Regions from separate parts of the Mycoplana ramosa genome, predicted to be linked through region 2. Evidence: predicted binding sites of a transcription regulator. Region 2 holds the regulator's gene; the other holds the start of a gene.
The links. The regulator HrcA, encoded in region 2, represses chaperone genes, less so after heat shock. The targets are predictions, from matches to a motif close to GTTAGCACTCNCNNNNNGNGAGTGCTAAC.
Positions count from the first base shown of each region.

Region 1: a site for HrcA is predicted at 2,113-2,141, ahead of groES (co-chaperone GroES). Genes of this name have one in related genera too.

Region 1 is NZ_JBHEEW010000001.1:191,513-195,556, forward strand. Features, by position in the region: gene groL (chaperonin GroEL) at 44-1,684, opposite strand; gene groES (co-chaperone GroES) at 1,758-2,054, opposite strand; gene chrA (chromate efflux transporter) at 2,224-3,600, shown strand; gene JNC62_RS00860 (TIGR01459 family HAD-type hydrolase) at 3,690-4,044, shown strand, end outside.
Region 2 is NZ_JBHEEW010000002.1:162,445-166,488, forward strand. Features, by position in the region: gene rph (ribonuclease PH) at 96-812, opposite strand; gene hrcA (heat-inducible transcriptional repressor HrcA) at 1,002-2,081, shown strand; gene grpE (nucleotide exchange factor GrpE) at 2,322-2,942, shown strand; gene JNC62_RS03320 (BCCT family transporter) at 3,181-4,044, shown strand, end outside.

The DNA of each region.
Region 1 (4,044 bases), on a different contig from region 2:
CGGCCCGAAGGCCGCCCTCTGTATGCCTTAGACTTTCGTCTAATTACATCATTCCGTCCATGCCCATGCCGCCCATGCCGCCCGGCATGCCGCCCGCAGCTTCCTTCTTCGGCAGCTCGGCGATCATGGCTTCGGTGGTGACGAGCAGGCCGGCAACCGAGGCTGCGTCCTGCAGCGCGGTGCGGACGACCTTGACCGGGTCGACGATGCCCATGGCGATCATGTCGCCATACTCGCCGGTCTGGGCGTTGTAGCCGAAGTTGTCGTCGTTCTTGTCGAGGATCTTGCCGACAACGATCGAGGCTTCGTCACCAGCGTTCTCGGCGATCTGGCGGGCCGGAGCCTGCAGCGCGCGACGAACGATGTTGATACCGGCTTCCTGATCGTCATTGACGCCCTTGACGGTGATCTTGACGGAAGAGCGCAGCAGGGCAACGCCGCCGCCCGGTACGATGCCTTCCTGAACGGCCGCACGGGTCGCGTTCAGAGCGTCGTCGATGCGGTCCTTCTTTTCCTTCACTTCGACTTCCGTCGAGCCGCCGACGCGGATGACGGCAACGCCGCCAGCGAGCTTGGCCAGGCGTTCCTGCAGCTTCTCGCGGTCGTAGTCGGAGGTGGTCTCTTCGATCTGGGCCTTGATCTGCGCGACGCGGCCTTCGATCTCGGCCTTCTGGCCGGCACCGTCGACGATCGTCGTGTTTTCCTTGGAGATCGAAACCTTCTTCGCACGGCCGAGCATGTCGAGCGTGACGTTTTCGAGCTTGATGCCGAGGTCTTCGGAGATCACCGTGCCGCCCGTGAGGATGGCGATGTCTTCGAGCATGGCCTTGCGGCGATCGCCGAAGCCCGGAGCCTTGACGGCAGCGATCTTCAGGCCGCCACGCAGCTTGTTGACGACGAGCGTTGCGAGTGCTTCGCCTTCGACGTCCTCAGCGATGATGACGAGCGGCTTGCCGGTCTGGACGACGGCTTCGAGAACCGGGAGCATCGCCTGCAGGTTGGAGAGCTTCTTCTCGTGCAGGAGAACGTAGGCGTCTTCGAGATCGGCCACCATCTTTTCCGGGTTGGTCACGAAGTAGGGCGACAGGTAGCCGCGGTCGAACTGCATGCCTTCGACGACTTCGAGTTCGGTTTCGGCGGTCTTGGCTTCTTCAACCGTGATGACGCCTTCGTTGCCGACCTTCTGCATGGCTTCTGCAATGTCGAGGCCGATCTGGCGCTCGCCGTTTGCGGAAATCGTGCCGACCTGGGCAACTTCTTCGGAAGTGTTGATCTTCTTGGCCTTGGCCTGCAGATCCTTGACGACTTCGTTGACAGCGAGGTCGATGCCGCGCTTCAGGTCCATCGGGTTCATGCCGGCAGCAACGGCCTTGGCGCCTTCGCGAACGATCGCCTGGGCCAGAACGGTTGCGGTGGTGGTGCCGTCACCGGCGATGTCGTTGGTCTTCGAAGCGACTTCGCGGACCATCTGGGCGCCCATGTTCTCGAACTTGTCTTCGAGTTCGATTTCCTTGGCGACGGAAACGCCGTCCTTGGTGATGCGCGGCGCGCCGAAGGACTTGTCGATGATGACGTTACGACCCTTCGGGCCGAGCGTGACCTTCACTGCGTCTGCGAGGATGTCGACGCCACGCAGCATCTTTTCGCGCGCGGTGCGGCCGAACTTGATTTCTTTGGCTGCCATTTTCAAAACTCCTGGTTTCGAAAAGCCGGATGACCCGGCTGGGATTTAGGGAAGGTACGGGGAAAACCGGCGATCAGCCGATGATGCCCATGATGTCGGCTTCCTTCATGATCAGAAGGTCTTCGCCGTTGAGCTTGACTTCGGTGCCCGACCACTTGCCGAACAGGACGCGATCGCCGACCTTGACGTCGAGAGCGATGATCTTGCCGCTTTCGTCACGAGCGCCCGAACCGACGGCAACGATTTCGCCTTCCTGCGGCTTTTCCTTTGCGGTGTCCGGAATGATGATGCCGCCCTTGGTCTTTTCCTCGGACTCGACGCGACGTACGACGACGCGGTCGTGCAGCGGACGGAAGTTGGTGCTTGCCATTGTCTAATCCCTCGATCAAATGACATGTCCGGATCGGGACCGATCCGGTTGGATGGGTGTTAGCACTCGCCGTTGGTGAGTGCCAGCGAATTCGAGATAGGCGTGGAGCCGGGGCGAGTCAAGAAACGGCCTTCAAAAATCTTTCGTACAGTTTGGTTACCACGCGACCATGACACCCGTGACAAACGACCTGCCAAAAAAAGCCGTACCGCCGCATCCCTCCTTTCGCGAGGCGCTCGCCGTCTGGGCCAAGATCGGTCTTTTGAGTTTCGGCGGCCCCGCCGGCCAGATCGCGCTGATGCACAAGGAACTGGTCGACGAGCGCCGCTGGATCTCGGAGAGCCGGTTCCTGCATGCACTGAACTACTGCATGCTGCTGCCGGGCCCGGAGGCCCAGCAGCTTGCGGTTTATATTGGCTGGCTCCTGCATGGCACGCGCGGCGGGATCGTGGCGGGGACGCTGTTCGTCCTGCCTGGTTTCCTCGTCATCTGCGCCCTGTCGGCGGCCTATGCGCTGTTCCAGCGAACCGATTGGCTGCAGAACCTGTTCTTCGGCCTGAAGGCCGCGGTGCTGGCGATCGTGCTCGAGGCACTGGTTCGGGTTGCAAGCCGCGCCCTGAAAACCCCGTTCACGCGCCTGCTGGCGGCGGTCGCCTTCATCTGCCTGTTCTTCCTTGCGCTGCCGTTTCCGCTGGTCATCGCCGCCGCAGGGATCTGCGGCTATCTTGTCGCGCGAACGTCGCCGGGGCTCCTGCAGCCGCCGGTCGGTCACAAGGCGCACGCGCCGGACATGCCTTCCGTGATTGGCGACGCGTTCCCCGACAGGCGACGCAGATTCGGCGCGACCGTCGGCATCGTCATAGCCGGTGCCGTCCTCTGGGCGGCGCCCTTCGTCGTCCTGATGCTTCTCCCGGAGGGACCGGGTGCCTTTGCCGCCATCGGCGTCTTCTTCTCAAAGATGGCGGTCGTCACCTTCGGCGGCGCCTATGCGGTGCTCGCCTATGTCGCCCAGCAGGCGGTCGAGACCTATCACTGGCTGAAGCCGGGCGAGATGCTGGACGGGCTGGCGCTGGCAGAGACGACGCCGGGGCCGCTGGTTCTCGTCCTTTCCTTCGTCGGCTTCCTTGCCGCTTTCCGCGATACGGCAGGGCTCGATCCGCTCGCAGCAGGCCTGCTGGGGGCGTTTCTCACCACCTGGGTCACCTTCGTTCCCTGTTTCCTGTGGATCTTCCTCGGCGCGCCTTACGTGGAGCGCCTTCGTGCCAATGCAGCGCTGTCAGGGGCGCTTGCGGCGATCTCCGCCGCCGTCGTCGGCGTCATCCTCAATCTGGCGGTGTGGTTCGGTCTGCACGTGCTCTTTCGCGAAGTCGGCAGCTTGCGGCTTGGCCCGATCTCGATGGCGCTGCCGGAGCCGGGCTCGCTCGACGCGCTCTCCCTTCTCCTGACGGTCGCTGCGGCCGTGATGCTGTTCCGGCTACGCCTCGGCATCGTCTACACGCTGCTTGTCTGTGCGGTGGCGGGGTTCGCCCTCAACGCGCTCATTTAGTCGCGGCGGTGGCAAAATTGTCGGCAGGCCCTTGTTTTCTCGATCCGGCTTTGCGATGTCAGCCGGGCTTATCAGGATCGGGAAACAGCATGGCCAAGCGCATTCAGTCCTTCCGCGAGATCACGGACCAATACGATGTCGTGCTCTGTGACGTCTGGGGCGTGCTGCACAACGGCGTGGAAGCCTTTGCGCAGGCCTCGGAGGCATTGGCGCAGGCACGTGCCGCCGGGCTGACCGTCGTGCTGATCACCAACTCGCCGCGCCCCCGGCCCGGCGTGAAAGTGCAGATCCGCGGACTTGGCGTGCTGGACGAGGCCTACGACCGCATCGTCACCTCCGGCGACGTGACCCGCTCGCTGATCACCGCCGGCCCGGAAAAGATCTATTTCATCGGTGCACGCAAGGACGAGGCGCTGCTGGAAGGGCTTGGCGTGGAGGCCGTCT
Region 2 (4,044 bases):
TCGCGGGAAGAAGGTGCCCGAAGGGCGGATAAGGGGCAAGGGCGAAATGCAACGTCTCCTGCGCCCGCGCGAAGCTGCGAACGGCCGCGCCGTCGTCAGGCAATCGCCTGCTTTTGCAGATCCACGAGTTCGGCAATGCCGCTCTTGGCCAGCGCCATCAGGCTTGCGAATTCCTCCTCGGTGAACGGCTTGCCTTCGGCCGTGCCCTGGATCTCGACGATGCCGCCTGTGCCGGTGATGACGAAGTTGGCGTCCGTCTCGGCCGCCGAATCCTCTAGATAGTCGAGGTCGATCACCGCCTGGCTGGCGAAAATGCCGCAGGAGATCGCGGCCACGTGGTCCTTCAGAACCTTGTCGACCTTGATCATCCCCCGCGCTTCCATCCACTTCAGGCAATCGTAGAGAGCGATCCAGGCGCCGGTGATGGAGGCCGTGCGGGTACCGCCGTCGGCCTGGATGACGTCACAGTCGATGGTAATCTGCTTTTCGCCGAGCGCAGTCAGGTCGACCACGGCGCGCAGCGACCGGCCGATCAGGCGTTGGATCTCCTGGGTGCGGCCGCCCTGCTTGCCGGCCGCCGCCTCCCGCCGCATCCGCTCGCCAGTGGCGCGCGGCAGCATGCCGTATTCGGCCGTGACCCAGCCCTTGCCGCTGTTGCGCAGCCACGGCGGCGTCTTTTCCTCAAGGCTCGCCGTGCACAGCACGTGCGTGTCACCAAACTTCACCAGGCAGGAGCCTTCCGCGTGCTTGGAAAAATTGCGCTCGAAGGAAACCTTGCGCATCTGGTCGGTTTTTCTGCCTGACGGCCGCATCGCGAACTCCGTATCGTGCCCTTGTCTGGCGATGCTTCTAGCCGACTTCGCCGGGGGATGAAATCGTCGAGTTGGCCTATTTCCGGGAATTTCGTCCGCGCGCGCCTCCCCGGGCGGTCGCATTTGGCCCTTGTCTGCACGTGGGCCGGATCACTATAGTTCAAAAGGCAAAGGGAAACGTTGACCGACATGGTAATGAGACACTCTGCGGAGACTGATATTCACAAAATGCTGGACGAGCGTTCCGGCGAGATTTTCCGCCGGATCGTCGAGAGCTATCTGGAGCATGGCGAGCCGCTGGGGTCGCGGAATCTATCGCGCATCCTGCCAATGTCACTGTCGCCGGCTTCTGTGCGCAACGTCATGAGCGACCTGGAGGCGCTCGGGCTGATCTATTCGCCGCATGTCAGTGCCGGGCGGCTTCCCACCCAGCTCGGCCTTCGCTTTTTCGTCGACGCCTTCATGCAGGTGGGCAACATCTCGGACGAAGATCGCGCCTCGATCGCCCGGCACGTTCATCGACCGATGCACGGGCAGAGCATCGAGACGATGATGAGCGAGGCAAGCCAGATGCTATCCGGCATGTCGCGCGGCGCGGGGATCGTGATCACGGCGAAGAACGACCCGGTGCTCAAGCACGTCGAGTTCATCCGGCTGGAGCCGACCAAGGCGCTGGTGGTGCTGGTCGGCGAGCACGACCAGGTGGAGAACCGCATCATCGAACTGCCGGCAGGCACGACCAATTCGCAGCTGACCGAAGCGGCGAACTTTCTCAATGCGCATCTTGCCGGCAGCACCATCCACGAGGCGCGCACCCAGCTCGAACGGCTGCGTCGCGAGGTGCGCCAGGAACTGGATCTGCTGTCGCAGGACCTCGTCGAACGCGGGCTTGCAGTCTGGTCCGGCGGAAGCGACGAGAGCAAACCGACGCGATTGATCGTGCGCGGCCGCGCCAATCTGCTCGAAGGCCTGGCCGGCATCGAAGATGTCGATCGGTTGAGGATGCTGTTCGATGACCTGGAGAAGAAGGACAGCCTGATCGAGCTTCTGAACCTCGCGGAGGCCGGGTCGGGGGTGCGCATCTTCATCGGCTCGGAGAACAAGCTGTTCTCGCTCTCCGGCTCGTCGCTTATTGTGGCGCCGTATCGTGACAGCGAAGAGCGCATCATCGGCGCGGTCGGGGTGATCGGGCCGACGCGACTGAACTATTCCCGGATCGTGCCGATGGTCGACTACACGGCACAACTGATGTCGCGGCTCTCGCGCTGACGCAAAGGCCGGTTCGGCAAGTTTGTCGAACAAGCCTTGATTTTTTTGATCCGAAGCTCGATATCCGCCTCAACTCCCTCTCATCGTCCGCGCAACTTGCAAGGCGCGCGGACGGCTGGAGGTAACAAAGAACCCCGCGCATCGCCGGATGGGCAGGGTCGCTTTGGCCGATCAACCTGTGCATGGCTGGGATGTGGCAATCCTGCGCGATGCACGCGATTTCTCAATCCGGAGAAACCAATGACCGACGATACCAGCAAACACGGCCCCGAAGCCGCAAATGACTCTGCCGAGACCGCCGCTGTGTCGCCCGAGAACAACGACGCCGGCGCGCAGGCAGCAGAGGCCGATCCGATCGCATTGCTGCAGGCGGAAAACACCGACTTGCGCGACAAGTATCTGCGCCTTGCCGCCGACATGGACAATCTTCGCCGTCGCACCGAGCGCGACGTCAAGGACGCCAAGTCCTACGCCATCGCAGGCTTTGCGCGGGACATGCTGGGCGTTTCCGACAACCTGCGTCGCGGTCTGGAGGCAATCCCCGCCGAAGCGCTGGAAGCGGGCGGAACCGGGCTGAAGGCGCTGATCGAAGGGGTGGAGATGACGGAGCGGTCCATGCTGGCGGCGCTCGAGCGCCACGGCGTGCGCAAGCTGGAGCCGATCGGCGAGAAGTTCGACCCGCATTTCCATCAGGCGATGTTCGAGGTGCCCAACACCGAGGTGCCTAATGGCACCGTCGTCCAGGTCATTCAGGACGGCTACACCATCGGCGAGCGCGTTCTTCGCCCGGCGATGGTCGGCGTCTCAAAGGGCGGCCCGAAGGCGCCCGCGAACGGCGGCGACAGGCCCGAAGAGGCCTGAGGCCGGAAAACCTTTGACAGCTAAATGAAAAATTGCCCGGCGCTTCGACGCCGGGCTTTTTTGTGCCGGCCGTTGCGCAATCCGTTGTGGAATGACGCGTTTCCCGAGCATCCCCCAGGGGCCTGCCCGTCCATCCCACAAGCAGAACAAAAGAACTGTTCCGGGGGCGGCTGTGGGGTTACCTTGGGCCTGGCGGAACCGCGTGCCGTCGAATGGCCGCGGAACAGGGAGGCCTGGTATGAAACAGCCGCTCAACGGGATCTCGCCCATCTCCTTCTACGGCTCGGCCATCATCTCGCTCGGGCTCATCCTCTTCGCCTCCGTTTTCCCCGATGGGGCCGCAGCCCTCTTCAAGCGCGCCAACGACTGGATCATCGCCGAGCTCGGCTGGTTCTACATGCTCGCCGTCGGCGGTTTCGTCATCTTCCTGCTGTTCCTTGCCATCAGCCCGCTTGGCCGGGTCAAGCTCGGCCCCGACGAAGCCGAGCCCGACTACAGCTACAGCACCTGGGTGGCGATGCTGTTCAGCGCGGGCATGGGCATCGGCATCGTCTTCTACGGCGTCGCCGAGCCGATCATGCATTTCAGCGCCCCCCCGGATGCGGAGCCCCGCACGGCGCAGGCGGCGCGGGACGCAATGGAAGTGACCTTCTTCCACTGGGGCGTGCACGCCTGGGCGATCTACGGTGTCATGGGGCTGGCGCTTGCCTATTTCGGCTACCGCAAGGATGAGCCGCTGGTCATCCGCTCGGCGTTCCGTCCGTTGCTGGGCGACCGGATCAACGGCCCGCTCGGCGACGTCATCGATATCTTCGCCGTGGTCGGCACCCTGGCGGGCCTTGCCACTTCGCTCGGCCTCGGCGTCGCCCAGCTCAACGCCACGGGCAGCTATCTCTTCGGTTTGGCGCAGAACCTGGAGACGCAGCTCGTGCTGATCGCAATCGTCACCGGGCTCGCCACGGTCACGGTCGCGACCGGCCTCGACAACGGCATTCGCCGCCTCAGCGAGATGATCATCATTGTTTCGTTCATCCTGATGTTCCTGGTCCTGGCGCTCGGGCCGACGCGCTTCCTGCTGCAGGCCTTTGTCGAGAACATCGGC